2 regions of the Stenotrophomonas sp. 1L-E-5-B-C3 genome follow, and region 1 is predicted to be linked to the other one. Evidence: predicted binding sites of a transcription regulator. Region 1 holds the regulator's gene; the other holds the start of a gene.
The links. Region 1 encodes FliA, which starts transcription of late flagellar genes. Its sites were predicted from a motif close to TAAAGTTTNNCNNNCNNNGGCCGATAA; they were not measured.

Region 1 (15,660 bases):
CCAACTACGACGAGAGCGCCGTGCAGCGTGCACTGGAAGCCTCGCGTCGTGACATCGCCCCGCCGCCGGCACCGAAGCCGCGCAACGCTGCCGATGCGGTGATCGCTGCTGTGACCCGTCGCCGCAGTGCCACCCCGGCACCAGAGCCGGTGGCTGCGACCACCTCGGCCGTTGCCGCGCTGGCCCGCGCTGCCGTCGGTGCCACCGGCCGCACCCTGGACAGCGCCGACGAGATCGTGCCGACCCGCGGCAGCACCGGCTTCGCCGCAACCCTGGCGCGCGCTGCCGTCAACGAACCGGCGCGTGCGGAACAGGCCTTCGGCCCGTTCGCGGATGCCGTCGCCGACGCTGCCGCCACACCCGCCGCGATCGCGAAGGCCAACCGTGCCCGCTTCCAGATCGATCCGCCGCATGCCGAGCACCAGCAAGGCCCGGCCCCGGCCGTGCAGCCGCCGCCGCTGCCGGCCAGCGTTGTGGCCGACGCGCAGTCGCAGACCTTCGCCGACGAACCGTCGCTGGCGGACGCAACCATCGACACCGCCCCGGAACCGACCCTTGCACCGGCCCCGGTGCTGACCGTGGTCGCCCAGGACGATGCCGAGATCCGACAGCTGCGCCAGGAAGTGGCCGGCATGCGCCATGTGATCGAGCGCGAAATGAACCGCTTCACCGACGAGCGCCTGCGCGGCTGCCCGGTGCGCGCCACTGCGCTGGACCTGATGGACGAGTACGGCTTCGACGCCGGCCTAGCCCGCGACGTGGCCATGCAGATCCCGCTGGAGACCGAGGCCCACCGCGGCCGCGGCCTGATGCTGGGGCTGATCTCGCGCAAGCTGCCGATCGCCCCGGTCGATCCGCTGGAGGAAGGCGGCGTAATCGCCCTGGTCGGCCCGACCGGCGCCGGCAAGACCACCACCATCGCAAAGCTGGCCTCGCGTTTCGCCGAGAAGCACGCGCCGCGTGACGTGGCCCTGGTCACCACCGATACCACCCGCATCGGTGCGCGTGAGCAGCTGTACGGCTACGGCCGCCAGCTCGGCATCGCGGTGCACGAGGCCAACAGCGGCACCGACCTGGACCAGCTGCTGGAACGCTTGAAGGACTACAAGCTGGTGCTGATCGACACCGCCGGCCTGGGCCCGCGCGACCGCGCCCTGGCCGCCCAGCTGCAGTGGCTGCGTGCCGCCCGCCAGGTCCGCACCCTGCTGGTGCTGCCGGCCAACACCAGCTTCGGCGACATGGACGAGGTGGTCCGCCGCTTCGGCGCGGCCAACCTGCAGGGCCTGGTGCTGAGCAAGCTGGACGAGACCGGCCGCTTCGGCAACGCCCTGTCGGTGGCCGTGGACCACGCCCTGCCGATCACCTGGGTGACCGACGGCCAGGACGTTCCGGAGGACCTGCACCGGGCCAGTGCAGCCAATCTCGTACTTCGCCTTGAAGATTTGCGCCGCGCGGCCGATATGCCCTGCAACCCGGAGTTGAACCATGCCGTCGCGTGAGTACGCCAAGCTGACCAAGACCTTCCCGCTGTCGGCCACCCGCAGCGAGCCGCTCGGCCCTGTGCGCACCATTGCGGTCACTGGCGGCAAGGGCGGCGTGGGCAAGACGAATGTGTCCGCCAACCTGGCCGTGGCGCTGGCCGGCATGGGCAAGCGCACGCTGCTGCTGGACGCCGATCTCGGCCTGGCCAACATCGACGTGATCCTGGGGCTGAACCCCACCTTTACCCTGGCCGATCTGGTCGCCGGCCGCTGCTCGCTGGATGACGTCATCGTCGAAGGCCCGAACGGCGTGCTGGTGGTCCCGGCCGCGTCCGGCCGCCGCCACATGGCCGAGCTGGCCCCGGCCGAGCACGTCGGCCTGGTCAACGTGTTCTCCGAGCTGGAACGCGAGCTGGACATCATGGTGGTGGACACCGCCGCCGGCATCAACGATGGCGTACTGACCTTCTGCCAGGCCGCACAGGACACCGTGGTGGTGGTCTGTGACGAGCCGGCCTCGATCACCGACGCCTACGCACTGATCAAGGTGCTGTCGCGCGAACGTGGCGTGGACCGCATCCAGGTGGTGGCCAACATGGTGCGCGACCCCAACGAAGGCCGAGTGCTGTACGAGAAGCTGACCCGTGTCTGCGAGAAGTTCCTCGCCGATGTCTCGCTGAACTACCTGGGCTGCGTGCCGCAGGACGATTGGCTGCGCCTGTCGGTGCAGCGCCAGCAGCCGGTGGTGAAGGCCTATCCGTCCAGCCCGGCCGCGCTGGCCATCACCGAGATCGCGCGCCGTACCGCGCGCTGGCAGGCGCCGACCGAACCGCGTGGCGGCGTCGAGTTCTTCCTCGAACGCATCCTCAAGCAGCGTGGGGTGACGGCATGAAAGGCGCAGCCCAGTACAGGGAAGTGCAGCGCTCGGCGGCGAACGAAGTCATCGCCCAGCACTCGGACCTGGTGCGGCGCATCGCCCACCACCTGGCCGCGCGCCTGCCGGCCAGCGTCGAGGTCGATGACCTGATCCAGGCCGGCATGATGGGCCTGATCGAAGCCTCGCGCAGCTACGACGCCGACCAGGGCGCCTCGTTCGAGACCTATGCGTCGATCCGCATCCGCGGCTCGATGATCGACGAGATCCGCCGTGGCGACTGGGTGCCCCGCTCCGTCCACCGCCGCGCTCGTGATGCCGCCGCCACCATCCGCCGCCTGGAGCAGAGCAGCGGCCGCGCCGCCAGCGCCACCGAAGTTGCCGCGGCGATGGAGATGCCGCTGCCCGAGTACCTGCGGCTGATGGAAGACGCCGCACGTGGCCAGGTGCTGAGCCTGGAGTCGCGCATCGAAGACCAGGGCGAGCTGGACACCGTCACCCAGGGCGGGCCGACCCCACAGCAGGTGCTGGAACGCGGCGAGTTCGGCCGCGAGCTGGGCAAGGCCATCGGCCACCTGCCCGAGCGCGAGCAGCTGGTGCTGTCGCTCTACTACGAGCAGGAGCTGAACCTGAAGGAGATCGGCGCGGTGCTTGGCGTGAGTGAATCGCGGGTCTGCCAGATCCACGGCCAGGCGGTGCTGCGCCTGCGTGGCCGACTGAAGATTTTCGAGGCGGCGGACGCCGGCCTCGAAGAATGAACATGCCCGAGGCGGCTGCCCCCGGCCGCCCGGACTGAACAACAAAGGAACTCTGCTTTGAACAAGAACATGCGCATCCTGATCGTCGACGACTTCTCGACCATGCGTCGGATCGTCAAGAACCTGCTGGGCGATCTGGGCTTCACCAATACCGCCGAAGCCGAGGACGGGCATGCCGCGCTGTCGCTGCTGCAGAGCCAGCCGTTCGATTTCGTGGTCACCGACTGGAACATGCCGGTGATGACCGGCATCGAACTGCTCAAGGCGATCCGCGCCGATGCCAAGCTGAAGACACTGCCGGTACTGATGGTCACCGCCGAAGCCAAGCGCGAGCAGATCATCGAAGCCGCCCAGAGCGGGGTGAACGGCTACATCATCAAGCCGTTCACTGCGCAGACCCTGGAAGAGAAGCTCGGCAAGATCTTCGAACGCCTGGCGGCCAGCGCCTGATGGATACCACGGTCGACAGGAACGCCCTCGCCTTGCGCCTGCAGGAAGCCCTGGACGCATTGGAGTCCGGTGACGAAGCCGCCTGGCGGCAGCGCATCGACGGGCTGGTCGCGCTGCGCACGCAGCCGATGATGAGCGGCCTATCGCGGCTGGCCCGCGAGCTGGGACAGGCGCTGGGTGAACTGCCGACCGTGCCCGATGAAGCCGGCGAACTGGACGACGCCTGTGCGCGCCTGGACCACGTGGTGGCGATGACCGAACAGGCCACCCACCGCACCCTGGACCTGGCCGAGGAATGCCGCAGCCTGACCGAGCAGCTGCGCGCCGAAGGCCTGCAGCCGGGCCAGGACGCGCAGCTCGAGCGCATCCGCCACAACCTGACCGAGATCGCCCTGACCCAGAGCTACCAGGACCTGACCGGGCAGATCATCCGTCGCGTGGTCGGCATCGTACGCCGCGTGCACGAAGGCTTCGGCGCACTCGGCCTGCCGCCGGAACAGCATCGCTCCGACCCGGAACTGGCCGGGCCGGCACTGAAGGGACTGGACCGCCACGCGGTCTCGCAGAACGACGCCGACGACCTGTTGTCGGACCTGGGGCTGTAAGCATGAGCGCGGTATCCGACGACATCACTGCCGATTTCATCATCGAGGCGCAGGAAATCCTGGATCGCCTGGGCGAACAGCTGGTGTCGCTGGAGCAGGCACCCCAGGACGGCGAACAGCTCAATGCGGTGTTCCGCGGCTACCACACGCTGAAGGGTGGCGCCGGCTTCCTCGGCGTGACAGCCATGGTTGAACTGTGCCATGCCGCCGAAGAAGCCCTCGGCGCCGCGCGCGCCGGCCAGGCGGTGCTGCAGGCCCACCATTTCGATGCCGCCCAGCAATCGCTGGATTACCTGCAGTCGATGCTGGATGCGGTGTCCTCGGGTACCGAACCGGGCTACGCGCCCCCCGAGCTGATCGCGCAGTTCGATGTACACGGTGGCGCCACCGCCACGCCGGCGGCCGCCGCTGCGCCCACCACCGGTGGCAGTGACCTGATCACCGACGATGAGTTCGAGGCCCTGCTCGACCAGCTGCATGGCGGCAACGCCCCGACCGCAGTCGCGGCCGCGAAGAAGGCCGACGACGGCCTGATCAGCGAGGACGAATTCGAAGCCCTGCTCGACCAGCTTCACGGTGGCGCCGCACCCGGCACCAAACCGGTCGCCGCAGTGCCGGCGGCAGCAGCGACGCCCGCGCCGCGTCCGGCCGCACCCGCTCCGGCGGCCAAGCCGCCCGCCAAGCCACTGGCCGAAGCCGAGCACACCGTGCGCGTGGATACCAAGCGCCTGGATGCGATCGTCAACCTGATCGGCGAACTGGTGCTGTCACGCAATCGCTTGAAGACCCTGCGTGCGCGCCTGCGCGACGAAGAGCTGGACCGCGCCGTGTCCACGCTGGACATCGCTACCGCACGCCTGCAGTCGGCGGTGATGCGCACCCGCATGCAGCCGGTGGGCAAGGTGTTCTCGCGCTTCCCCAAGGTCGCCCGCGACGTTGCCCGCTCGCTGAAGAAGGAAGTGGACCTTGAGCTGATTGGCGCCGAGACCGAGCTCGACCGCAACCTGGTCGAAGCCCTGGCCGACCCGCTGGTACATCTGGTCCGCAACGCCATCGACCATGGCGTGGAAACGCCCGAGCTGCGTGAAGCCCAGGGCAAGCCGCGGATGGGCCACGTGCGGCTGTCGGCACAGCAGGAAGGCGACTACGTCAGCATCGAGGTGCAGGACGATGGCGCCGGCATCGATCCTGAAAAACTACGCGCGAAGGCACGCGAGAAGGGCCTGATCGACCCGGAAGCCGCGGCCCGCCTGAGCAGCGAGGAATGCCTGCATCTGGTGTTCCTGCCCGGCTTCTCGACCAAGCAGCAGGTCACGGATATCTCCGGCCGGGGTGTCGGCATGGACGTGGTGCAGTCACGCATCCGCGAACTGAGCGGCCAGATCCAGATCCAGTCGGAACTCGGCCGCGGCAGCCGCTTCCTGATCCGCGTACCGCTGACCCTGGCGATCCTGCCGACCCTGCTGGTGCAGGCCGGCGAAGACGTCTACGCCTTGCCGCTGGCACGTGTGATGGAAGTGCTGCACGCCCCGCGCACCTCGCTGGGCTGGTTCGACGGACGTGCCGTGCTCGACCGTCGCTCGCACACCCTGGCGCTGGTCGATCTTCGCCAATGGCTGGATGTGACCCCGGCCGCCTCGCCGCTGCTGACCATCGTTGTGCTGCAGGCCGGTGAAGCCCGGTTCGGCCTGGTCGTGGACCAGGTGCGAGGGCGCGAGGAAGTGGTCATCAAGCCATTGCCCAAGGCACTGCGTGGCCTGGCCGGTTATGCCGGTGCAACCTTGATCGGCGATGGTCGCATGGCCCTGATCCTGGACGTGGACGGACTGCGCTGAACCCCGCCGGGCATGGCCCGGCGCTACCGGAAGCGGCCGCCCAGGGTAGCGCCGGGCCATGCCCGGTGACCCGAAGAACTGTGACTACCGTCTGTACACGACTTCCCGGTGTCTCAAGTCCCATTCACACAAGCCGATACCGGACCCATGGATAGACTCAGCCTCATTGGACTCTTTCTCGCCCTGGCCTCGCTGGTCGGCGGCAGCATCCTCAAGGGCGCCGGCCTGGCGTCGCTGTGGTCGCCTGCCGCGTTCGTGATCGTCATCGTCGGTACCGTCGCCGCGATCCTGCTGCACACCTCGCCGGCGGTGTTCAAGCACGCCTTCAAGATCGTGCGCTGGGTCGTGCGTCCGCCGCACAGCGACCGCCGCGAACTGATCCAGCAGATCGTCGAATGGAGCAACATCGCACGCCGCCAGGGCCTGCTGGGCCTGGAAGCACAGGTGGAAGCACAGCAGGACCCATTCCTGCGCAAGGGCCTGCAGCTGCTGGTGGACGGCGTCGAGCCCGAATCAATCCGGCACATGCTGGAAATCGAACTGGGCAGCCAGGAGCATCAGGACCAGGCCGGCGCCAAGGTCTTCGAGGCGATGGGCATCTACGCGCCCACGCTGGGCATCATCGGTGCCGTGCTCGGCCTGATCGCGGTGATGAAGAACCTCGCCGACCCAAGCAAGCTCGGCCATGGCATCGCCGCCGCGTTCACCGCCACCATCTACGGCATCGCCTCGGCCAACCTGCTGTTCCTGCCGATCGCCGCCAAGCTCAAGAGTGTGATCTCGCACAATACCCGCGACCGCGAAATGGTCATCGAAGGCCTGATCTCCATCGCCCAGGGCGAGAATCCGCGCAACATCGAAACCAACCTCTCCGGCTTCCTGCACTGACATGGCCCGCCGCAAGCACCACGAAGAGCACGCCAACCATGAAGCATGGGCGATCCCCTATGCCGACCTGATGACGCTGCTGCTCGCCTTCTTCGTGGTCATGTACGCGATCTCCTCGGTCAACGAGGGCAAGTACCGGATCATGGCCGACGCGCTCACCGATGCCTTCGGTGGCGCACCGCGCACCATCAATCCGGTGCAGGTCGGCAACAAGCAGGTGCAGGGCGGCGGCTGGGATAGCCCGTCGGTGATCAAGTCCGGCACCAAGGTCGGCCCGTCCGCACCGGCGCCCTCGCACGACCCGACCCTGCTGCCGTCGATGGCCTCGCAGATGCGCATGCCGGTGTCGGTGCACAACCAGGAACAGATCGCGCGCGCCGAGCGCCAGCTCAGCAGCATCGCCGACCGCCTGACCGCCGCGCTGGCACCGCTGATCGACCGCGGCATGATCAGCGTGCGCCGCACCGAGCTGTGGATCGAAGTGGAGATCAACAGCGACATCCTGTTCCCGACCGGCTCGGCCGCGCTGGACGTGCACGCGCGGCAGACCCTGGCCAGCCTGGCCGAGGTGCTGCGCGACGTGCCCAACAGCGTGCGCGTGGAAGGCCACACCGACAACGTGCCAATCGCCACCGCCACCTTCCCGTCGAACTGGGAACTGTCGGCCGGACGCGCAGCCAGCGTGGTGCATCTGTTCGCCGACCAGGGCGTGCAGCCCTCGCGGCTGGCGATGGTCGGCTACGGCCAATTCCGCCCGCGCGAAGAGAACGACAGCGCGCAGGGCCGCAACCGCAACCGGCGGGTGATGGTCATCATCCTGGCCGATACCACCCACGCGGTCGATCCGCTGGGCCAGCGCCTGAACGCCGCAACCGGTGCTGCCAACAGCACCGGCACCGAACAAGCCGCCGCAACTCCGGCTACCGCCCCCACCTCCCCCATCGCACCGGTGAAGTTGCCGCCGGTGCCGGCTGGCAGCCGTGTCGGCGCCGCCGTTCCCCCGGCAATGAAGGAGTAAACCGATGCGCATCTGGGCAGTCGCCAACCAGAAGGGCGGAGTCGGCAAGACCACCACCACCCTCGCCCTCGGCCGTGGCCTGGCTGCAATGGGCCACCGCGTGCTGCTGATCGACCTCGATCCGCATGCCTCGCTCAGCCGCGCCTTCGGCGTACCGGTGGATCCACCGCCGGCCGGCGTGCTGGAACTGTTCGGTGCGCCGCCGGCCGACCTGTCCAGCTTGTGCCACGCCAGCAGCATCCATGGCCTGGACTACGTCTGTGCGCAGTCGGCGCTGGCCACGCTGGAGCGCCGCAGCGCCAACCAGCCCGGCCTCGGCCTGGCCCTGCAGAACGCGCTTGCCCGCCATCAGGGACAGCACGACTACATCCTGCTGGACTGCGCACCGACCCTCGGGCTGCTGATGATCAACGCACTGGCCGCGGCCGACCGCCTGATCATTCCGACCCAGGCCGAACCGCTGGCGCTGCATGGACTGGACGGCATGGTCCGCACCGGCGAGATGGTCGAACGTTCGCGCCGCCGCCCGTTGCCGATCTCGATCCTGCCGACCCTGTTCGATCGCCGCACCCGCGCCGGCAACGAGTCGCTGCGCACCATGCAGGACCGTCATGGCGCGCGTGTATGGGAAGACGCGATTCCGATCGATACGCGCATCAGCAATGCCGCCGGCCTGACCCTGCCGAGCGTCGGCGAGGACTACCCGGGCCGCGGCCTGGCTGCGTACCGTCGCGCCCTGAACTGGATCCTCGGCGAGGATGCTCGCGCCCTGGAGCAGGCCGCATGAACAGCACCGGCGTACTGGACGACTATCTGGACGAGCTGCTGGGCGAGGCGATCGCGGTGGCATCACCCGCCGTGCCGCCGCTGGCCAGCACCGGATCACGCCCGGCGAGCACAGCGGCACCGGAACGCGAGCCGACCTGGGATGACCTGCCGGCCGAAGTGATCTACGAAACCGAAACCGTCGCCGCTGCGCCTGCCATGGACGACGCCGCGCTGGAAGCCGCCTTCGAGGCCGCATCTGCACCGGGCAGCGCCGGGCCACGCCCGGCGAGCGCAGCGGAACCGGAACGCGAGCCAACCTGGGACGACCTGCCGGCCGAAGTGATCTACGAGACCGAAACCGTCGCCGCTACCCCCGCCGTGGACGATGCAGCGCTGGAAGCCACTTTCGAGGCCGCCTCTGCACCGGGTAGCGCCGGGCCACGCCCGGCGAGCACAACGGCACCGCAACGCGAACCGACCTGGGATGACCTGCCGGACGAGGTGATCCACGAGACCGCTCCTGCGCCGACCCCAGCCACTGCAACGTCCGCCCCGGAGCCAACCTGGGACGATCTGCCGGATGAGGTGATCTACGAGACCGATCCGGCCGACAGCCATCGTCTCGCCCACACCGACAGCCCCGGCCTGCAGGCCGCATTCGAGGCGGCCGCCGGTGGCGAAGACGTCCCCACGCCGCCACCCGCCGCGGTTGCAGCACTGGCGCCCGCACCACGCCCCACCGCTGCACCGGCTGCGGCAGCACCGCCGCCGCGCGTGGCCGTGGACGCACCCAGCGGCAACCGACCTGGCACCTGGCAGGAGCTGCAGGCGCAGGCACACCGCCCGGCCAGCAGCCCACATCCGCAGAACCGCCGCGCCGGCGAGCGCACCTCGCGCTGGCTGCGCCTGCGTTGTGGTGCCCAGGCCTATGCACTGGAACTGCTGAAGGTGCAGGAGGTGGTCCTGCCGGTACCGTTGCTGCCGTTGCGCGGCACCGCTCCGGCCATGCTCGGCATCATGAACCTGCGTGGCCAGGTGGTGCCGGTGATGGACCTGGGCCTGCACCTGGGCGCCACCGCTGCCGAGGACGACGCCCAGACCCGCATCGTGGTGCTGGAGGAAAACGGCGAGACCCTCGGCCTGCGCGTGTCGGCCGTGGAAGACGTCGCCAACCTCACCGATTCGCAGATCGAGCCGCCTGATACGGCGCGCATCTGCCAGATTTCCAATGATCTGTTCCGCGGCGTGGCCCGGGTCAGCCAGCGGCCGATGATCCTGCTCGATGCCACGCAGCTGCTGAGCTGAGCGGAAAAAGGGGACGGAGAGGATTAAGTCGCAATCGACCAGGCTCTCCCGCAGCCACCCTCGGCAACGGCGACCACGCAGTGGGGACGTAAGGTGTTGACCCAACGGATCAACTCCTTGCGTCCCCGACAGGCACCGCATCGGCGCAAAGCGCCGAGCCAGTTGCGACTTAATCCCCTCCGTCCCCTTTTCAACAGCGACCGCATCGACGCCCCGCGCCGATTCCCCTAAAGAACCCCGCTGGGGTGCCGTTATGGATCACGGAACCGTTTGTCCGGAGCAAGCATGAGCATTGTCGAACTGGGTGAGGATCTCGGCATCGAGAGCAGCACCGAGCTCAAGAACCGCCTTTCGCCACTGGTGGCAGAGGCAGGCGAGCTGACCCTGGATGCGAGCCAGGTCACCCGCATCCACACGGCCGCCGTGCAGGTGCTGTGTGCGTTCGTGCAGGCCCGCCGCGAGGCAGGCCTTGGCACCGGCTTCCACGGTTGTACCGCAACCTTCCGTGACGCCGCACGCCTGCTGGGCGTCACCCAGGCCCTGGGCCTGGACGTAACCCATGACAACCTGAAATCTGTGGAGAACGCTGCATGAGCGCACGTATCTTGGTGGTGGACGATTCGGCGTCGATGCGCCAGATGGTTTCCTTCGCCCTCACCTCGGCCGGTTTTGCCGTCGAAGAAGCCGAAGACGGCGCGGTCGCGCTCGGTCGCGCAAAGGGCCAGCGCTTCAATGCGGTGGTCACCGACGTCAACATGCCGAACATGGACGGCATCGCGCTGATCCGCGAACTGCGCCAGCTGCCGGACTACAAGTTCACCCCGCTGCTGATGCTGACCACCGAATCGGCCGCCGACAAGAAGTCCGAAGGCAAGGCCGCCGGTGCCACCGGCTGGCTGGTCAAGCCGTTCAACCCCGAACAGCTCGTCGCCACCGTGCAGAAAGTGCTGGGCTGATCGCCCCGCACTGCTCCCCCTCTTCGCTTCCGGATCGCCACTGCCATGAGCATGGACCTGCAACGCTTCCACGCCACCTTCTTCGAGGAGAGCCGCGAAGGCCTCGACGCGATGGAGGCTGGCCTGCTGGCCCTGGAATCGGGGCAGCAGGACGCGGAGATCATCAATTCGGTGTTCCGCGCCGCCCACTCGATCAAGGGCGGCGCCGGCACCTTCGGCTTCGATGCGATTGCCGGCCTGACCCACGTGCTGGAAACGCTGCTCGATGAGCTGCGTGCAGGCAAGCGGGCACTGGAAGGCCACGCTGTCGACGCCATGCTGTCTTCGGTGGATGTGCTGCGCGCCCTGCTGCGCGAAGCCGAGCACGGCCAGGCCGCCGATCCGGCCGCCGTCGTAGCGGTGAAGGCGCGCCTGGAAGCCGTACTGTCCGGCCAGGCGGCATCAAGCGCACCGGCCGCCCCGGTTACCAAGGTGGACGACACGCCGGAAGCCTGGCAGATCGGCTTCACCCCGGCGCCGTCGCTGTTCATGAGCGGCAACGATCCACTGCGCATCATCCGCGAACTGGAACATCTCGGTTCGCTGCAGGTCGCCGCGCGCATGGAACGCCTGCCCGGCTTCGCCCAGCTCGACCCGCTCGAGGCCCACCTGGCGTGGGACCTGGGCCTGGTCGGCAAGGTGCCGCGCAGCAAGATCGAAGACACCTTCGCCTGGGTGCTGGACGACTGCGAACTGGACATCCGTCCGGCTGCGCCGCCGAGCCTGGCCACGCAGGCCCCGGCTGCGTCCGCTGCTGCCCTTTCCACACCTGTTGCTGCACCGGCTGCGGCCGCCGCTCCTGCCGCCAGCGGTGGTGGCAGCCAGGAGGCGGAGACCTCGATCCGCGTCAGCGTCGACAAGGTCGATGCACTGATCAACCTGGTCGGCGAACTGGTCATCACCCAGGCCATGCTCAAGCAGGTCTCGCACGCGCTGGACCCGGTCCACGCCGAGAGCCTGTTTGCCGGCCTGGACCAGCTTGAACGCAATACACGCGACCTGCAGGAAGCGGTGATCGGCGTGCGCATGCTGCCGGTCGATGCAGTGTTCCGCCGCTTCCCGCGCCTGGTCCGCGACCTCTCCGGCCGTCTCGGCAAGCAGGTCCGTCTGCGCACCGTCGGCGAAGGCACCGAGCTGGACAAGGGCCTGATCGAGAAAATCGCCGATCCGCTGGTCCACCTGGTGCGCAACTCGATCGACCACGGCCTGGAAATGCCGGACGTGCGACGTGATGCGGGCAAGGATGAAACCGGCACGATCACCCTGGCGGCATCGCACCAGGGCGGCCACATCGTCATCGAAGTCAGCGACGACGGCCGCGGCCTGGACCGTGCCAAGATCCTCGCCAAGGCCAGCGAGCGCGGCCTGGCCGTACCGGACAACCCGACCGATTCGCAGGTCTGGGACCTGATCTTCCAGCCCGGCTTCTCCACTGCAGACGCGGTCACCGACCTGTCCGGCCGCGGCGTCGGCATGGACGTGGTCCGCCGCAACATCCAGGCACTGGGTGGCGAAGTGCAGATCGAAAGCGGCCTTGGCACCGGCACGCGCACGCTGATCCGCCTGCCGCTGACCCTGGCCATCCTCGATGGCATGACCGTGGCGGTGGCCGGCGAAACCCTGATCCTGCCGCTGGCCTACGTGCTGGAGGCACTGCAGCCGCAGCCCGAGGACATCCGCAGCATGGCCGGCGAAGGCCGCGTGCTGCGCGTGCGTGGCGAATACCTGCCGATCCTGTCTCTGAGCGAGTACTACGGCTACGGTAACCGCGCCCCCGGCAGCGAATCGCTGGTGGTGGTGGTCGAAGGCGATGGCCAGAAGATCGCACTGGAAGTCGACGAGCTGGTCGGCCAGCAGCAGGTGGTGGTGAAGAACATCGAGAACAACTACCGCCGCATCGGCGGGGTGTCCGGTGCCACCATCCTCGGCGATGGCCGCGTGGCGCTGATCGTCGACATCGGTGGCCTGGTGCGCTCGCTGCGGATGCCGCAGGCCGCCTGATCCACACTGAGTTCGTGCACTGAACCGCCGCCCTTCGGGGCGGCGGTTTTTGTTTGCGTGCGCTCCGGCCATGTGTGGCTGGGGTCGGATCCCTTTTCTTTGAAAAGGGATCCGACCCCAATCTGCTCCCGAATCCATTCCGTGAACTCCGTCGCCGCACTGGTTTCGTTCGCAACCACGCCGCCGAAGCGCAAGCCCCGCCACTGCAGCACTTTCGCGCCGTCATCCCTACGCAACCGAATGTGATCTGGGTGCATAAAGTCCGCCCGCAGCACGCCGCTATCTCGCTTTGACGGCCGTCACCGCCCCCCCACCGGGCACCACCGTTCGCTCTGCAACCACCCCCAGCCGACGCAACGACGCCGGCATCCTGCCCACCTGGAGCACCCTGCATGAAGTGGTTCCAAGATCTGCCCATCGCCCGCAAGCTGGCCGTGGGGTTCACCCTCACCACCTTGATGACCCTCGTCCTCGGCGCGTTCGCGCTGCTGCGGCTCAACGAGGCCAACAAGCAACTGGGCGAGATGGCCAGCAACGATATTCCTTCGGTACAGCACCTCGGCGAGGCACGCTCGCAGCTGGGCGAGTTCCGCACCTACGAGCTGGCGCTGCTGAGCATGCTCGAGCAGCCGGACAAAGTGGCCGACTACTACAAGCGCATGGACGACACCGCCAAGGCCGTGCATGACGAACTGGCCGCCTACTCGGCACTGCCTGCACTGGCCAAGGAGCGCGAACTGTATGGCGCGGCCAACGTGCAGCTGGACCGCTACTTTGCCGCCAACAAGGCCATGCGCGAAGCCGTCGCGGCCGGTGACGGCGCACTGGCGCAGCAGATCTCCGACGAACAGTCGCGGCCCGCACGCCGCGACCTGTTCGCCGCGATGAAGACCCTCGGCACCCACATCGGCGGCCTGATGGATGCCAAGATCGCCGATGCCAACGCCACCCACCGCACCAGCATGCTCGCCATCATCGGCTGCATCGTGCTGCTGTCGCTGGTGGCCGCTGCGCTGGCCATGGTCATCTCGCGCGCCGTCACCGGTCCGCTGGGCAAGGCCGTGCACGCGATCCAGGCCGTCGCCCGTGGCGACCTCAGTGTCAGCACCCAGGCCACCAGCAAGGACGAAGCCGGCAAGATGCTGGCCGCCACGGCCGAGATGACCGCGATGCTGCGCCGCTTCTCCGAGCAGACCCAGCTGATGGCGCAGATGCATGCCGGCCCGGATATCAGCCACCGTATCCCGGAGGACTTCCCCGGCGTGTATGGCCAGCTGGCCGGCGGCATCAACACGGTGATCTTCGAACACCTTGATGCGATCCGCGATGCCATCGACGTGCTCAACCAGTACGCCATCGGCAACCTCGCGCCGGACGCACGCCGCCTGCCGGGCAGCCGCGCGATCCTGCACGAGTCGATGGATGCCGCCAAGGCCAGCCTGCTGGCGATCAACACCCAGATCCAGCAGCTGGCCGCCGCAGCGGCGGCCGGCGACTTCAGCCAGCGCGGCGATGCACAGCGTTTCCAGCATGATTTCAAGGTCATGATCGAGCAGCTGAACACCATGATGCAGGTGGCCGACGGCAATCTGGGCCAGTTGTCGCAGCTGCTGCAGTCGATCGCTGCCGGCGACCTGACCGCCCGCATGGATGGACAGTTCAATGGCGTGTTCGCACGCATGCGTGACGACGCCAACACCACTGTCGCGCAGCTGACCCAGATCGTCGGCCAGATCCAGGCCAGTGCCTCCAGCATCACCCTGGCCGCCGGCGAGATCGCGTCGGGCAACAGCGACCTGTCACGCCGCACCGAACAGCAGGCAGCCAACCTGGAAGAAACCGCCGCCTCGATGGAGGAGCTGACCTCGACCGTGCGCCAGAACGCCGAGCATGCCCGCCAGGCCAACCAGCTGGCGATCGGTGCGCACGGCGTGGCCTCGCAGGGCGGCGACGTGGTCGGCCAGGTGGTGACCACCATGTCGGCCATCGAAGCCTCCTCGAAGAAGATCGCCGAGATCATCTCTGTCATCGACGGCATTTCGTTCCAGACCAACATCCTGGCGCTGAACGCCGCGGTGGAAGCCGCACGTGCCGGCGAACAGGGCCGCGGCTTCGCCGTGGTCGCCAGCGAGGTGCGCACCCTCGCCCAGCGCTCGGCCGCCGCCGCCAAGGAGATCAAGGGCCTGATCGATGACTCGGTCGGCAAGGTCGCCGAAGGCTCCAGCCTCGTGCACCAGGCCGGCAGCACCATGGGCGAGATCGTCGCCTCGGTGCAGCGCGTGACCGACATCATGGCCGAGATCTCCGCTGCCTCGCAGGAACAGAGCGCTGGCATCGAGCAGGTCAACCAGACTGTGGTGCAGATGGACGAGACCACCCAGCAGAACGCCGCACTGGTAGAGGAAGCCACCGCCGCCGCACGCGCGATGGAAGACCAGGCCGTGCAGCTGGGCGAAGCAGTGGCTCGCTTCCGCCTGGCCTCACAGGGTACGACGGCCGCGCCGACGCGCCTGGCCGCGGCACCGGTTCCGCGCCAGGTGGCGACCGCTGCGCCGGCTGCCAAGCGCGCATTGCGTGCGTCGGTGGCACAGCCGGCGCTGGCCGCAGAGGGCGACTGGCAGGAGTTCTGAGGTAGCGGGGTCGGATCCCTTCCCGAGGGGAAGGGATCCGACCCCTTATGGA
Region 2 (15,660 bases), on a different contig from region 1:
GGCTCCACCAGCCGCCGCAACAACACCACCGCCAACCGCTACACCGGCAGTGCCGGCAGTGCGCTGCAGCTGGGCGAGCACCGCCAGCTGACCGCGACGGTGCGTACCGAGCGTGACGACTTCGCCACCTACGACCGCCAGAGTTCGTTCGGTCTGGGTTACGGCACCCGCCTGTGGAACACCGAGCGCTTCTCGTTCGACGCGCAGATCGGCCCTGGTGTGCGCCGCACCCACAGCACCGAGGACGACCGCACCCGCACCGGCATGATCGGCCGCGGCCTGTTCGACATGAAGTACTCGCTGACCGACAACACCGACCTGGTCAACACCCTGCTGGTCGAATCGGGTTCGTACAACACCTTCGGCCAGAACGACTTCGGCGTCTCGGTGAGCATGAACGAACATCTGGCGCTGAAGGCCGGCTGGCAGGCGCGTTACAACAGCGACGTAGCCGCAGACAAGCGCAAGACCGATACGCTGACCACGATGAACGTGGTCTACAAGTTCAAATAAGAAACGGGCGCCAAAGGCGCCCGTTCTTCTTTCGGTAGTGCCGGCCGCTGGCCGGCAACTGCATTCAATCGGGGCACGAGGTTGCCGGCCAACGGCCGGCACTACCTGCGATGCCTCAGACGTTCAGCAGTTCGCCGGCACCGGCATCCAGCAGCATCTTCGCCACGCGCTGGCCCAGTACTTCCGGGTCACTGGCCGGGCCGACGGCCTCGGCGCGCACCGCGCGGCCATCACTGGCACTGCCCACCAGTCCCTGCAGGTGCAGATCCTGCCCCTGCCACTGCGCGATCGCCGCCACCGGCACGTGGCAGCTGCCATGCAACGCACGGTTCATCGCCCGCTCGGCTTCGACGCAGGCACGGGTCGCCGCGTCATCCAGGCCGGCGAACAGCGCCATCAAGCGCGCATTGCTGCCATCACATTCCACCGCAACCGCGCCCTGTGCCGGCGCCGGCAGCCACTGCGGCGGTTGCAGGCGGGCAACGATGCGCTCGCCCAGCCCCAGCCGTTCCAGCCCGGCCACGGCCAGCACGATGGCGTCGTAGCCGCCGTTGTCGAGCTTGGCCAGGCGGGTGTTGACGTTGCCACGCAGGTCCAGCAGCTGCAGGTCCGGTCGCAGCGCGCGCAGCTGCGCCTGCCGACGCAGCGACGATGTGCCAACCCGCGCACCGATCGGCAGCGCATCCAGCGAGGCGTACAGGTTGGAAACGAAGCCATCGGCCGGATCGTGGCGGGTCAGCATCGCCGGCAGCGCGAAGGGTTCGTCCAGCTCCATCGGCACGTCCTTCAGCGAATGCACGGCGCAGTCGGCCTCGCCACGCAGCATCGCCAGCTCCAGCTCCTTCAGGAACAGGCCCTTGCCACCGATGGCGGCCAGCGAACGATCGAGCACCTCGTCACCGCGGGTGCTCATCGGCACCAGTTCCACATGCAGGCCGGGGTGGGCCTGGCGCAGGCGATCGGCGACGTGTTCGCTCTGCCAGAGGGCGAGCGGGCTCTTGCGGGTGGCGATGCGGACGGTTTCCATCCGGTCATTATCGCGCCTTCGGCGCGGATACGGCCAACGGCGGAGCCCCTCGTGGATGACCGTCGTGAAAGCAACAGCCGCGCTTGGCCGGGTGGGTGGGTCGCGCAGGGGACGCTGCAAGTACGTCCTTGTAAGCTCGTAGGCGCCATCCATGGCGCCTGCGCCCCTGCGCAACCCACCCACCCGGCCCCTGACAGTTTCCGTGTGCGCCAGCCACGGAAGATCAAAAAAAAGAGCAGAAGCAGAAGCAACTGCCGACGGCTTCCGGGGTCAGATCCCTTTTCCGCAGGAAAAGGGATCTGACCCCTCTTCCCAAGCCGATAACAACAATGCTTTTGCTGTCCGATGCAGTGGAGAACGAGAGGGTGGGGCCGGGGTGGGGTTGCGGGACCGTTGGCGCCATGGATGGCGCCATCGAGCCCCCATGGATGGGTTTACGGCGTGTCCCGCCACCCCACCCCGTTCCGACCCAGCACGTAAGAACAACGAGCCGACCAACCTGCTGTTGATGTTGATGTTGATGTTGCTGTTGATGTTGATGTTGCTTCAGACGTTGCTCGTCAGCAGTCGCGGCCGCAGGCCGCGCGGAACCTACAAATGCCGCAGTTCTTGCTTCAGCGTCGCCACGCAGCGGCGGCTGACTTCCAGCGGTTGCTTGCCATGCCGCAGCACCGCCTGCACCTGCCCACCCGTGCCACGGCGCAGCTCGACCAGTTCGTGGCGCGCCACCAGGCAGTTGCGATGGATGCGGATGAAGCGGCTGGCGAACTCTTCTTCCAGCGACTTCAACGACTCCTCGATCAGGTCCTCGCCGCGCGCGTGGTGCACCACCACGTACTTCTCTTCGGCCTGCAGGTAATGGATGTCGTCCAGCGGAATCAAGCGCAGGCTGCCGCGCAGGCGCGCGCACAGCATGCTGCGGGCCTGCTGCCCGCGGTGGTCCTGCGGCTGGCCATCACGGCCGGCCAGGAACGTGCGTGCACGTGCGATCGCTGCCGCCAACCGCTCGGCACGAACCGGCTTCATCAGGTAATCAATCGCGGCCGCCTCGAACGCCGACAGCGCATGCGCATCGTAAGCAGTGCAGAACACCACCGCCGGGCGCGGCTCGAAGCTGGCCAGGTGGCGGGCGGCTTCCAGGCCATCCAGCCCGGGCATCGCGATATCCAGCAGGACCAGGTCCGGCTGCAGTTCCGCGCACGCGTGCAGGGCCTGCTCGCCGTTGCCGGCCTCGGCCACCACATCCACGCCGTCCTGCGCTGCCAGCAGGCTGCGCAGGCGCTCGCGTGCCAGCGGTTCGTCATCGGCGATGACTACCCTCACGATCGTCCCCTCACTGGATCGGCACTGTCACCTGGCAGGCATAGTAGCCCTCGCTCCAGCCGGCCGTCATCCGCGCGGTGCTGCCGAAGCGCCAGGCAAGGCGATGGCCGATGCTGTGCTGGGCATGACCCGCGCCCCGCGCCAGGGCCAATCCCGGGGCCTGCGGGTCGGGCGCCGGATTGCGCACACGGATCTGCAGCTCATTGCCCTCGCGGACGAGCTGCAGTTCGATGGTGCCGCCCTCGGGCAGGCGCGAGATGCCGTGCAGCACGGCATTCTCCACCAGCGGCTGCAGTACCAGCCTCGGCAATGGCAGGTCCCAGGGCAGCGGCTCGTCGCGCTGCCAGCGCACCTGCAGGCGCTCGCCCAGGCGCAGCGATTCAATCGACAGGTAGCGCTCGGCCAGCTCGCATTCGTCGCGCAGGGTGGAATCACCCTCGCCCGCCCCCAAGGCTGCGCGGAACAGATCGGACAGGTCGAGCACCGCGCGCTCGGCCACTGCCGGGTCGCGATGCAGCAGGCTGGCGATCAGGTTCATGCTGTTGAACAGGAAATGCGGGCGGATCCGTGCCTGCAGCGCATCGGCCTGCGCGCGCGCGTTGGCCTGCACCTGTGCGGCCCAGCGATCACTCACATAGAAGTAGCGCAGGGCCAGTGCGGTGATCAGTGCGGTGGTTGCGGCGCTGCCGAGGGTGAAGCGCCAGAAGCTGATGCCATGGGCGAAGTTGTCCCCCAGCACCGCATACAGGGCGTGCACGATGCCGGCGCAGACCACTGCGATCAGCGCCGCCAACGCAATCGCCGCGACCGCGCCCAGCAGCTGCGGCAGCTTCGACAGCGCCTGCCGCAGCAGGCACAGGCTGGCGGTTACCGCCAGCGCCAGCCACAGCGCGAAGCCACTGGCCGACAGCAGTTCGCCAAAGGTCCAGTGGCGGCTGCCGTCGGGCGCCAGGGCCAGCACCACCACCACCAGCTCGGCCAAGCCGAGCATCGCCGCCAGCCGTGGCAGGCGGCACAGTTCCGGCATCCACGGCGGTGTGCTGGCCGGAGGCATGGCTCAGGCGGCGCCCAGGCGTTCCTGCAGCCAGTCACCCAGCGCCTGGATTTCTTCGGCGCAGATCTGGTGGGCCATCGGGTAGCTATGCCATTCCACCACCAGGCCCAGCGACTGCAGTGCCTGCGCGCTGTGCGCAGCCACTGCCTGCGGAATCACCGGATCGGCGCTGCCGTGGGCCATGAACACCGGCACCTGCACGGCACCTTCAATACGCTTGGCGGTCTCGGCTTCGGGCAGGTAGGTGGACAGCGCGATCAGGCCAGCCAGCGGCGCGGTACGCGACAGCGCGGCGGTGAGGATGACGGCACCGCCCTGCGAGAAACCGGCCAGGAAGATCTTCTCCGGTGCGATGCCACGTTCGATCTCGCGGGCGATCAGCGCATCCAGCTGCAGCACCGATTCCTGCACGCCGGTCATGTCGGCACGCGATCGGAAATCCATGCCGACGATGTCGTACCAGCCGCGCATCGGCACGCCGTTGTTGATCGTGATCGGCCGCACCGGTGCATGCGGGAACACGAAACGCAGCGCCGGCCAGTGCGGGCGTACCAGTTCCGGCACGATCGGCGCGAAGTCATGGCCATCGGCACCAAGGCCATGCAGCCAGATCACCGACCACTGCGGCGAAGCGCCGGTTTCCTGTTCCACCGTTTGCAGCATGATGCGGCTCCTTCAAGTTCGAGCCGCATTATGCCGCTGGCGCAGAGGAATCAGTACAGCGGCGGTTGCTCGGCCGCTTCCCGGCGCAGCTGGGCGGCGCGCACCAGTACCGGTGGCGGGATGTTCTCCTCGGGGATATCGAGCAGGCCAAGGCGGTGCAGGAAGGCGCCCGGGCCACGCGAGGACGTAAGTGCCACCACCGGAATGGCCAGCACCATGCCGATCACCACCGGTGCCATCCACGCCGCCAGCGATGGCGACACCGCCCACGCCAGCACGCCCATGAAGGCACCGAACACGCCCAGGCCACCGTAGCCGCGGATCAGCGCCATCCAGGATATGCCGCCGTCGTCGCGCTGCTGGGCGTCCCAGCCCGAATCGCGGCCGGACAGCACTTCGGCCACGCCACGCGACTGCACGTACATCACCACCGGCGCCATCAGTGCGGCCAACACGGTCTCCACCAGCATCGACACGAATGCACGGATCGCGCCGCCGCAGCCGCGCCGGTCGACCGGGTCCAGCAGCATCGCCAGGTACCCCAGCACCTTGGGCATCAGCAGCACCGCCATGGTCGCGGCGAACAGGCGTACCACCTGTTCCTCGTCCTGGGCGCGCCAGTACACGCTGGGCGACAGGTGCAGCAGGGCGTTGAAGTCGATGCCCTCCTGGAACAACGGGATGGCGATGCCGATCAGCATCAGCATCGCCCACATCGGCGCGGTGAAGTAATGGCCGATGCCGATCAGCATGTGCACGCGGCTGATCCAGTGCAGGCCGCGGCTGCCCACCACCTTGCCGTGCTGCAGGTTGCCCTGGCACCAGCGGCGGTCGCGCACCAGCATGTCGGTCAGGGTCGGCGGACCTTCCTCATAGCTGCCGCCCAGGTACGGCACCATGTGCGCGGCCCAGCCACCCCGACGCATCAGCGCCGCTTCGACAAAATCGTGGCTGAGCACATGGCCCCCGAACGGCTTGCGTCCCGGCAGCGCCGGCAGGCCGGCCTGATCGGCGAAGGCGCGCGTGCGGATGATCGCGTTGTGGCCCCAGTAGTTGCTCTCGGCGCCGTGCCACCAGGCCACGCCGCGGGCGATCACCGGCCCGTACACGCGGCCGCCGAACTGCTGCATGCGGGCAAACAGGGTGCGGCCACCGATCACCGAAGGCAGGGTCTGGATCAGGCCAACGTCGGCGTTGTGTTCCATGCCGGCCACCAGGCGCACGATGCTGTCGCCGGTCATCAGGCTGTCGGCATCCAGGATCAGCATCTGCGGGTAGGCGCCGCCGAAGCGGCGCACCCAGTCGGCGATGTTGCCGGCCTTGCGCGCGCCGTTGTCACTGCGGCGACGATAGAACAGCCGCCGCTGGCCGTCGGGCACGCGCTCACGCAGCTCGGCGAACACCTGCTCCTCGGCCCGTGCAATGTCCTCGCGGCGGGTATCGCTGAGCACGAAGAAGTCGAAACGTTCCAGCTGCCCGGTGGCCGCCACCGATTCGTAGATCGCCTGCAGGCCGGCCAGCAGCCGGCGCGGGTCCTCGTTGTAGGTCGGCATCAGCAGCGCGGTGCGGCTGTGCACGGTCGGCAGCGGTTTGTCCGGGTCGATGCCGAGGCGGTAGCCACGGTCGAACACGGCGGTCAGGAAGCCGGCCACGGCGCTGGCGAAGGACAGCGCGATCCAGGCGAACAGGCCTACGAACAGCACCAGCAGGCACGCTTCCAGCACGCTGATGCCGTTGCCCGACAACACCCGCCACATCATGCGCGTGGCCACGGTGGTCATCACCGCGGTGCCGCCGAGGATGTACAGCCGGCGCAGGCCGATCATGCGCGGCGAGGTGCGATGCCTGCGGACTTTCAGCTCGCCTTCGCGCAGGGTCTGCTCGGGCATCTGCAGCGGCGATTCAGCAGGCAGCAGCGCCCAGCCGGCGTCAAGCCGGGGCGTATCCGCTTCCGCGTGGATGGTCTGCACCCCCATCGCCGCCTACTCCGCGCAGTCGGCACGGCCGGCCATCCCGGCCGGGCTGCATGCACGAAGGTTCCCGGCGCGCCTTCCCGGCGCCCGCACTTGTCCTGGCTGTGCCGGCCTGTGGCCGCACAGTCGATGTCTGTCACTACCGGAACCCACACGATCTCCAACGGGGCGGAATCGAAAATGCGGCGCCAGTCTAGGGCGCTGGATGTAAGCCGCGCGCGAAGGTGTACGCCGGGATTTACCCCCATTCAGCAAACAGCAGGCGATCTCCGGGCGGGACAGCCGGATGTCGCTTGATCGCCCCAGGTACTGGATCGTAACAAACGCGAACGGTTATCATTTCATTAACCAGGCAGGTCACCGTCCTCACACGGTCGAGACCCACCCAGCTGCGCCGGTCCAATCCGCGCGCCCAACGACCCATGGAAGGGGGCTGCCTGCTGTCTGCGTGCGCCTGCTGCTTCCACCGGGTCTCCCTCCTCCGATGGAAGCCGTCATGTCCCTGTCGTCCCACCTCCGTAGCGCGCGCCTGTCGCGTACCCGCCTGGCCACTGCCCTGTCTGCCGCCTGCCTGCTAGCCCTGCCCGGCCTGGCCGCCGCCGAAGCCAGCGCCGATGCCTCCACCAAGGACCTGGATACCGTGGTGGTCACCGCCTCGGGCAACCAGCAATGGATCAAGGATGCCCCGGCCAGCATCAGCGTGATCAGCCGCGAGGACATCGCGCGCCAGCCGGTGCATGACCTGGCCACCCTGCTCAGCCGCGTTCCGGGCGTGACCGGTGGCCTCAGCGCCGTTGGCGAACAGTCCAAGATCAAGCTGCGCGGCATGCCGTCCAACTACACGCTGGTGCTGGTGGACGGCAAGCGGATGGGCAGTTCGGCCTCGACCAACTATCGCCCCGATCTGGGCCGCCAGGATCTGAACTGGATCTCGCCCGACCAGATCGAGCGCATCGAAGTGGTCCGCGGGCCGATGTCGTCGCTGTACGGCTCCGACGCCATGGGCGGCGTGATCAACATCATCACCCGCCGCATCGGCGACGAATGGAACGGCAGCGCCACCCACAGCTACACCCGCCCGGGTGACGGCAAGCGCGGCGACACCCAGCAGATCGGCGCGACCTTCTCCGGCCCGCTCGGCGAGCGTTTCGGCCTGCGCATCGGTGCAAACAGCATGCGCCGCGATTCGGACCAGTCCAATGGCGGCGTCTACGGCAATGCCTATGCCGGCGAGAAGGACCGCAATGTCGACGCACTGCTGCAGTGGAAGCTCAGCGACGCGCAGGAACTGTCGCTGGAAGCCGGCCACGGCGTGCAGCAGTCCTTCATCGATGCCTCGCTGGAAAAGCAGGACGAAGGCGCCTGGGGTGCCAGTGAACTCAAGCGCAGTTCGCTGGCGCTCAACCACGATGGCAAGTGGAACTTCGGCAACTCGAAGATCAGCGCGTACTGGACCGAGTACAAGAATGACATCGGCGCCACCGGCCGCTCCGAGGCGACCGACACGATCATCGAAGGCAGCCTGACCACACCGTTCACCCTGGGCGTTGAACACCAGTTCGCCGTGGGTGGCCAGTGGAAGCGCCAGGAACTGACCAACACCGATACCATCGGCCGCGCGCCGATCGACTACGCCGGCAACGCGGTCAACGGCTCCGACCTGCAGGTGGATACCTGGGCGCTGTTCGTCGAGGACGAGCTGAAGCTGCACCGCACGCTGGCCCTGACCCTGGGCGCGCGCCTGGACCACCATGAGAAGTTCGGCGGCCACGTCAGCCCGCGTGCGTACCTGGTCTGGCATCCGGCCGAACAGTGGACGATCCGCGGTGGCGTCTCCAAGGGCTTCCGTGCGCCCAGCCTGACCGAGAACTCGCCCAGCGCGGCCACCCAGTCCGGCGGCCGTGGCTGCACCTCGCTGATCCCGCTGGGCTATACCCGTGGCGGCTGCTACATGGCCGGCAACCCGGACCTGGATCCGGAAACCAGCACCAACCGCGAGATCGGCATCAGCTTCGACAACGACCTGGTCGATGCCGGCCTGACCTACTTCCATACCGACTTCAGGAACAAGATCGAATACGCACCGCTGGGCAAGTTCAACGGCATCTGGTGGACGCGCATGAGCAACGTGCAGCGCGCGCGTACCAGCGGCATGGAAGGCAACCTGAACTTCCGCTTCGGCGAGCACTGGCGCTGGCGCACCTCGGCGACCTGGATGAAGGAAGCCAAGAACCTGACCACCGGCAGGAACCTGATCGATACCCCGGAGTTCTCGGGCTACTCGTCGCTGGACTGGACGCCCAACACGACGTTCTCCAGCAGCCTGTCGGCGCAGTACACCGGCAAGCAGACCGGCACGGCGACGACCTTCCTCAAGGCCTACACCCTGTATGACCTGACCGCCGCCTGGAACGTCAACGAGGTACTGACCCTGCGTGGTGGCGTCAGCAACCTGGCCGACAAGAAGCTGTACGCGGAGGGCTCCACCGACTACTTCGTGGCCGGGCGCAGCTACTTCCTGAGCATGACCGCGCGCTTCTGACCGGCGACGCGCGCCGCGATCGCGCTGGCGGCGGGCCAGCGCGATCGGCGGTGTTGCGGGTTACTCGCTTTCCAGCGCGGCCGGTGCCGCGTTCTGCGTGGCCGCCGTGCGCGCACGGTCCATTGCCACCGCCAGTTGCTGGCGTGCGAGCAGTTGTTGTGCCTGCACCACTTCAGGTGTCGGCAGGAGCACCGGTCCCGGTGCGTTTTCCGGTGTAGCAGGTGTGGTCATGCAACCTCCATGGACATCCCGCCGCTGCCCGGATCCAGCTGGGGCGGCGGCGGAACTGCGCACCCTATCCTAAAAACAAGGCGGGTGGGTGACGGTGCGGCGCCCCGCCGCAGGCCCATACATGCCGGACGCGTCACATTTTTGACGGCCAAGGGTAGTTTCCTGAACCGGCGGCCTCGTATCATGTAATCGTTTTCCTACAAGGACGTAATCGTCAATGAACGCAGTCGACCTCACCCGCTTCAGCCCGAAGTGGCAGTTCCGCTTCAACTTCTTCCAGCAGCACGGCGCTCCCAAAGAGCCGGGATTCAAGCAGGCCTGGAAGGCGCTCTCCTTCGGCGACCGCCTGAAGATCAACATCAATTTCTTCGCGTTCTTCTTCGGCTTCATCTACCTGCTCATCCTGGGCATGTGGCGCAAGGCGCTGGTGGTGATCGGCATCGGCATCGTGCTGGGCATCGTCTCCCTGTTCCTGCCGGACGTCGTCGCGCGTCCACTGTTCATTGCCATGAACTTCCTGGTCGCCGCCAGCACCAACTACAGCTACTACCTGGAGCAGGTGAAGGGCAAAGCCAGCTGGAACCCCTTCGAAGGCATGTTCTGAGCGATTGCGGTTGCCGGACCCGGTTCCGGCATGCCAGCAAGCTGAAACAAGGACGCCCGGCCTTTGCCGGGCGTCCTCATTTGTGCGGGCTGTGGCTCAGGCCGCGTAGCGTGCCACGGCTACCGGCTCGGCCTGCAGACGGAAGCGCGATACTGCCACCGCCAGCTGTTCGGCCTGCTCTTCCATCGCGCGTGCAGCAGCACTGGCTTCCTCCACCAGCGCAGCGTTCTGCTGGGTGGTCTCGTCCATCTGCACTACGGTCTGGTTGACCTGCTCGATGCCCGCCGACTGCTCGCGTGACGCCGCCGAGATCTCGGCCATGATCTCGTTCACTCGACCGACCTGGCCGACGATTTCCTGCATGGTGCGGCCCGCACCGTGCACCAGCTGCGCACCGGCACCGACCTGTGCCACCGAGACGTCGATCAGCTCCTTGATCTCCTTGGCCGCGCCTGCCGAGCGCTGGGCCAACGCACGCACTTCGCTGGCGACCACGGCGAAGCCACGGCCCTGCTCACCGGCGCGCGCCGCTTCCACTGCCGCGTTCAGTGCCAGGATATTGGTCTGGAACGCGATGCCATCGATCACCGAAATGATCTCGGCAATGCGCTGCGAGGAGGCCTCGATCTGTTCCATGGTCTGCACCACCTGGCTGACCACCTGCCCACCCTCACTGGCGACACCTGCTGCGGAGCCGGCCAGGGTGTTGGCCTGAAGCGCGTGGTCGGCATTTTGGCGCACGGTGGAGGTCAGTTCTTCCATCGAAGCGGCGGTTTCTTCCAGGTTGGCGGCCTGCTGCTCGGTGCGACGCGACAGGTCACTGTTGCCGGCGGCAATCTCACCGGCGGCCAGGCGGATGCTGGCGGCCGACTGCTGGATCTGGCCGACGATCCGGGTCAGCTGCTGCACGGTACTGTTGGCATCGTCGCGCATCACTGCGAACACGCCGCGGAAGTCGCCCTGCATGCGCGCGCTGAGGTCACCAGCGGCAATCGCGCGCAGCAGCGTCGACAGCTCGGCCAGGTTGTGGTCGCTGACCTCCATCATGGTGTTGAGGGTTTCGACCATGCGGCGGAAATCGTGGTCGAAGCGCAGGGCGTCGCCGCGCACCGCGAAGTCACCGGCAGCGGCTGCAGCAGCCAGCTGCTGGATCTGATCGTTGATCGCCGCCAGATTGCTCTTGGTGGTGGCCATCGCGGCGCTGAACACTGCCTTCTCGCCCGGCAATGCTTCCATGTCCACGCTGAGGTCGCCCACTGCGTAGCGCTGCATCACCTCGACCAGGCGCTGGGTGACCGCATTGCTGGAGGCCACCAGCTGGTTGCTGTCGGCCACCATGCGGCCGTACTCGCCAGGGAATACAGAGGCGTCCATGCGGTAGCTGAGCTCGCCGGCATCGTGGCGACGCGCCATTTCGGACTGCGCGGCCATCACCGACTGCAGCTGGCCGCGCATGCCCTGCATCGCCTCCAGCAGGCGCCCCACTTCGTCATTGCTGCGCGTCGGCAGCGCACTGTCCAGCTTGCCGGCGGCGACGTCAGAGGCCACGCGCACCGCTTCGGCCAGCGGGCGGATCGCCAACCGGCGCAGCAGCACGTAGACACCTGCGCTAAGGGTCAATGCGGCCACCACGCCGACCAGCAGGGTCAGCCACAGCAGCTGGCGCGCCTCTGCCACGATCACCGCATGCGGCATCACCACGCCCAGCGCGAAGCGCTGCGGGGCATCGCCCACGCGCAGCGGCACGTACACACGCACATTGCCGGCTGCGTCCGGGGTGAAAGCTTCGAAGCGACGATCGGCAGCGATGTCGGCCAGCATGCTGCGGGTCAGTGCATCGCTGCGCGGCTTGCCGATTTCAGCGGCATTGGCCGAGGCCAGCACCACGCCATGGGGTGAGAGCAGCTCGACGCGGCCGGCGCCCATCGGCGTCAGCGTGGCGAGGTGCTTCTGCAGCGCGGCCAGCGAGAAGTCGACGGTAAACACGCCGAGGAACGTACCGTTTTCGACGATCGGCGTGCTCAGCGTGCTCATCAGCACCTGCTGGCCGCCGATGTCATAGGCATAAGGCTCGCTCACCTTCGCCAGCTTGTCGCGGCTGGGCACCATGTACCAGTCGCCGGAGCCGCTGGCGGTCTCGGTGTAGTCGGTCATCGTCGACTGCTGCGGCTTGCCATCGTGCCAGGCCCAGTAGCTCATGTAACGACCGGTGGCATCGTGCGCCTCGGTGTCGACGAATTCGGCATCCTTGCCATCAAACGCATCGGCTTCCCACATGGTGCTCTTGCCCAGCCATTCAGGATGGGTACGCAGCTGTTCGCCGAGCACGGCGGCCAGGCTGGCGCGGTCGGGCGCGTCACCACGCGCACGCTGGGCCAGCACGGCCTCGACCATGGCATCGTTGCTGGCGAAAGCCGTGCCAAGGTCGGCCGCGACCTGGCGTGCCTCGGCGGTGGCTTCGCTGGCCATGGTCTGGCGCGAGGCATTGACCAGGCTGGCGCTGGCTTGGCGATAGATCAGGAACGCGGTCAGGCCGAAGCACAGCAGCGCGATCACGGCGGTGCCGAGCATCAGCTTGTGGGCGATGCTGCCCGGGCGGCGGGCGGCGACGGAGCGGGAAGAAGGCATGGAAGGATCCGCAAGGCAGTTCAGGACGACCGGCACCGCGAGGGCACCGCGCAGGCGCGCGATCCATCGCGCAGGCCACCGGTCGCCGGGCCGGGCCCAGCGCAGGAAGCGCACCGGGTTAGCGGCCGCCCGCCAACGAGGTTGAGGTGGCCCGCCCGCACATTCCTGAACGCACTCAGGAACAGCTCAGCAAGCTGTCAGCTGCCGCCTCATTCGGCCACGCGGTCCTTGATCCACTGCGCCCTCGGCAACACCTCGATGCTGCCGGCGGCGTACTGCTGCAGCACGTCATCGGGGCCGAAGCGCGGTTGCCAGCCCAGCAGGCTGCGGAGGCGCGCGCTGTCGTAGACGCGGTCGATGCTCAGCGGCAACGGCCAGCCCCGGCGTTCGAACTCGGCCAGCAGCTGCGGCGCACGCCGGGCCAGCACCCTGCGCGGTTGGGTCGCCAGCTCAAGGCAATCCTCGCGCAGGAACGGTGTGGGTGCGCAGGCAATGTAGCGCGCGAAGGCAGCGCCCTCATCGTGCAGCAGCGCGGCATGCGCACTGGCGACATCCCGTGCGTCGATGCCGCGATGCAGGCGGAACATCGCCATACGCTCGGGCGGCTCCGGAAAGCAGCGACCCATGCGCAGTACACGCACACTGAAGTCCGCGCTCGCCGCCGCTTCGGCCAGCGCCTCGGCCTGCAGCTTGCTGCGGTGGTAGATGGTGCGTGGCAGCGGCTCGGTGTCTTCATCGATCCAGCGGCACCCACCAGCCACCACCGCATGGCCGTACAGCGCGGTGGTACTGGTCAGCACGAAGCGACGGGCACCGGCCTCCCGGGCCGCCGCCAGCAGGTGCCGGGTCGCATCCACGTTGATCTGCTGGAACACCGCATCCGGCACCAGGCCCACGTGCGGCGCATGCAGGGCGGCGGTGTGGATCACCGCGTCGACACCCTGCACCGCGCGTACGACCGCCTGATGATCGGTGACATCGGCGATGATGCGCGTCGTTGCGAACGGGCTGCGATCCAGCCCCACCACTTCATGGGCAGCGGCCAGGGCGCCGAAGATCGCACGCCCGATCCGCCCGGAACTGCCGGTCAACAGAATCTTCATTGAGTCCATTCACTCGAAGCGCCCGGGAACTACCGGGATGTTTCGATTCTAGGCACCCCGCATGTCGTCTGCGATAGGGCACGGTTGCAATTGTGCGTTCATCTTGACGATGTCGACGTGGCCAGCAACTGCCGTGCGACGAACAGTGGATCGTCTCCGCCGGCGACATCAGGCGTGACCCCGGCGCGTTCCCAGTTGCCGCCGGTACGGAGATTGATCGGTTGCCGGTCCGGAATGCTGATCTGATAGCCATCCGGCAGCAGCACAGGATCATCGAACATATGTGCGGCACCGCCACTGCGGCTGCCAACGATGCGCGCGCGACCCAGCGCCTGCAACGAATAGGCGACGTATTCGGCAGCCGAGCCGGTACGGCGGTCGATCAGTACCACCAGCGGCTTCAGGTACGCCGGCAGGCTCGCCGGTGGCAACGGCACCGGCGTACGTCGGCCACGCTGATCCAGTGCCTGCACCTGGGTGATGTTCGCCTCCAGCAAGGTACGCACCAGCAGGTCGGCGCTGCCGTCATCACCACCGCCGTTCTGGCGCAGGTCCAGCACCAGGCCATCGGTGTCGGCCAGCAGGGTGAAGGCAGCCTCCAGCTTCGGACGGGCCAGATCGAGCGGATAGAAGGTACTCAGCCGCAGGTAACCGATATTGCCCTCCAGCACCTTCACCTCGCGCACGCCGGCACCGTTGGCGCGGGCGTCGGCGCGCCAGGCCATCAGCCAGTCGTCCTGTCCGGCGTGGGCATCCACCCGCTCGACGTGGAAATGGCCATCGAATACGTCCAGGTCCTGGTTCAGGCGCGCGCTGAAGGCCTTCGGATCCGCACAGGTATCGGCGTAGCGCTGTTCGTTCGACCAACCACGCAGGGCATCGGCGATGCGGGCACCTTCCACCGCGTCCAGGTACTGCGCCTGTATCGCCGTGGCCGCCGCCTGCAGCACCGCATCCTGTGCCGGGCAGGAGGCTGCAAGCAGTGCGCCAAGCATCCACGAAACCGCCATGCCCCACCCCGCATTGATGATATGTAAGTGCTTATATATCATCGCGACCATGGATCTCCAACATGCCACCCTGGGCACCCTGCTGCGTGCCCTGCTCGATCAGCTTGACCCGGCCGTCGAGCAGGCCTATCGCGATCTGCAACTGGACTACCGACCCCGCTACACCCCGGTACTGCGCACGCTGGTGGCGCAGGGGCCCTGCCGGATCAAGGACCTGGCACTGGCCTGCGGGCTCAGCCATTCCGCACTCAGCCAGACGGTTTCAGCGATGGTGCGCGACGGCTGGCTGCACTCCGCCGTTGGCGAAGACAGCCGCGAGCGCATCCTGCAGCTGAGCCCGCATGCACTGCAGGCGCTGCCGGCGCTGCAGGCGCAGTGGCAGGCGACGGCGCGCGCGGCACGCAGCCTGGACATCGATCTCGGGCAGTCGTTGGAGCAGGTGCTCCGCGACACACTGCAAGCGCTTGAGCAGCGGCCCTTCGCGCAGCGCCTGCGCGATGGGCGCGTGCGCTGACGCGCTTACTGCTCCGCCGCCATCTCGATCTCACTGAGGAAGGTCCAGCTGCCATTGGCCCACCGAAGCTCCAGCGTGCGGCACTGCGCGGCCAGCGGCGCAGCGTTGCCCAGCACGTATTCCTCTTCGGTCGAACCGCTCAGCCCGGCCTGGGTGAATGGCGCCGACAGCATGCCGATCTTCACGGCGGCGGCGCCCGGCTCGGCACACATCACCTCCACGGCTGTCGGCGTGACGATGCCCCACCCCGGGCGGGTCATCGTATGCAGGCCGATCCAGTCCACCCGCCGGCGCTGGCCAAGATCGATGGTGATGGCGACGTTGCCATGCACGCCCACCCAGCCGGCATCCATCGGATTGCGCGGGTCGCCAACCCGGCGATCGAACAGCTCGTGGCCTGTGCTGTCGGGATAGTTCGCATCCGGCGCCACGCTGTAGCTGTAGGTGGTATGCACCGGATCGACGACGTATGAGG

Region 2: a site for FliA is predicted at 12,677-12,703, ahead of AC0Z6F_RS16540 (methyl-accepting chemotaxis protein). Genes of this name have one in related genera too.

What each region holds. Positions count from the first base shown of each region.
Region 1 is NZ_JBXAWS010000026.1:5,117-20,776, reverse strand. Features, by position in the region: gene flhF (flagellar biosynthesis GTPase FlhF) at 1-1,499, shown strand, start outside; gene AC0Z6F_RS21160 (MinD/ParA family ATP-binding protein) at 1,486-2,373, shown strand; gene AC0Z6F_RS21155 (RNA polymerase sigma factor FliA) at 2,370-3,113, shown strand; gene cheY (chemotaxis response regulator CheY) at 3,171-3,563, shown strand; gene AC0Z6F_RS21145 (protein phosphatase CheZ) at 3,563-4,168, shown strand; gene AC0Z6F_RS21140 (chemotaxis protein CheA) at 4,171-6,003, shown strand; gene AC0Z6F_RS21135 (flagellar motor protein) at 6,151-6,891, shown strand; gene motD (flagellar motor protein MotD) at 6,893-7,909, shown strand; gene AC0Z6F_RS21125 (ParA family protein) at 7,914-8,696, shown strand; gene AC0Z6F_RS21120 (chemotaxis protein CheW) at 8,693-9,982, shown strand; gene AC0Z6F_RS21115 (STAS domain-containing protein) at 10,268-10,576, shown strand; gene AC0Z6F_RS21110 (response regulator) at 10,573-10,938, shown strand; gene AC0Z6F_RS21105 (chemotaxis protein CheA) at 10,984-12,978, shown strand; gene AC0Z6F_RS21100 (methyl-accepting chemotaxis protein) at 13,371-15,608, shown strand.
Region 2 is NZ_JBXAWS010000014.1:2,978-18,637, forward strand. Features, by position in the region: gene AC0Z6F_RS16495 (DUF481 domain-containing protein) at 1-513, shown strand, start outside; gene hemC (hydroxymethylbilane synthase) at 629-1,540, opposite strand; gene AC0Z6F_RS16505 (LytR/AlgR family response regulator transcription factor) at 2,132-2,863, opposite strand; gene AC0Z6F_RS16510 (sensor histidine kinase) at 2,874-3,917, opposite strand; gene AC0Z6F_RS16515 (alpha/beta hydrolase) at 3,921-4,580, opposite strand; gene mdoH (glucans biosynthesis glucosyltransferase MdoH) at 4,631-6,556, opposite strand; gene AC0Z6F_RS16525 (TonB-dependent receptor domain-containing protein) at 7,050-9,095, shown strand; gene AC0Z6F_RS16530 (hypothetical protein) at 9,156-9,326, opposite strand; gene AC0Z6F_RS16535 (DUF2628 domain-containing protein) at 9,544-9,930, shown strand; gene AC0Z6F_RS16540 (methyl-accepting chemotaxis protein) at 10,027-12,558, opposite strand; gene AC0Z6F_RS16545 (NAD-dependent epimerase/dehydratase family protein) at 12,768-13,661, opposite strand; gene AC0Z6F_RS16550 (S41 family peptidase) at 13,760-14,671, opposite strand; gene AC0Z6F_RS16555 (MarR family winged helix-turn-helix transcriptional regulator) at 14,721-15,185, shown strand; gene AC0Z6F_RS16560 (DUF4434 domain-containing protein) at 15,191-15,660, opposite strand, start outside.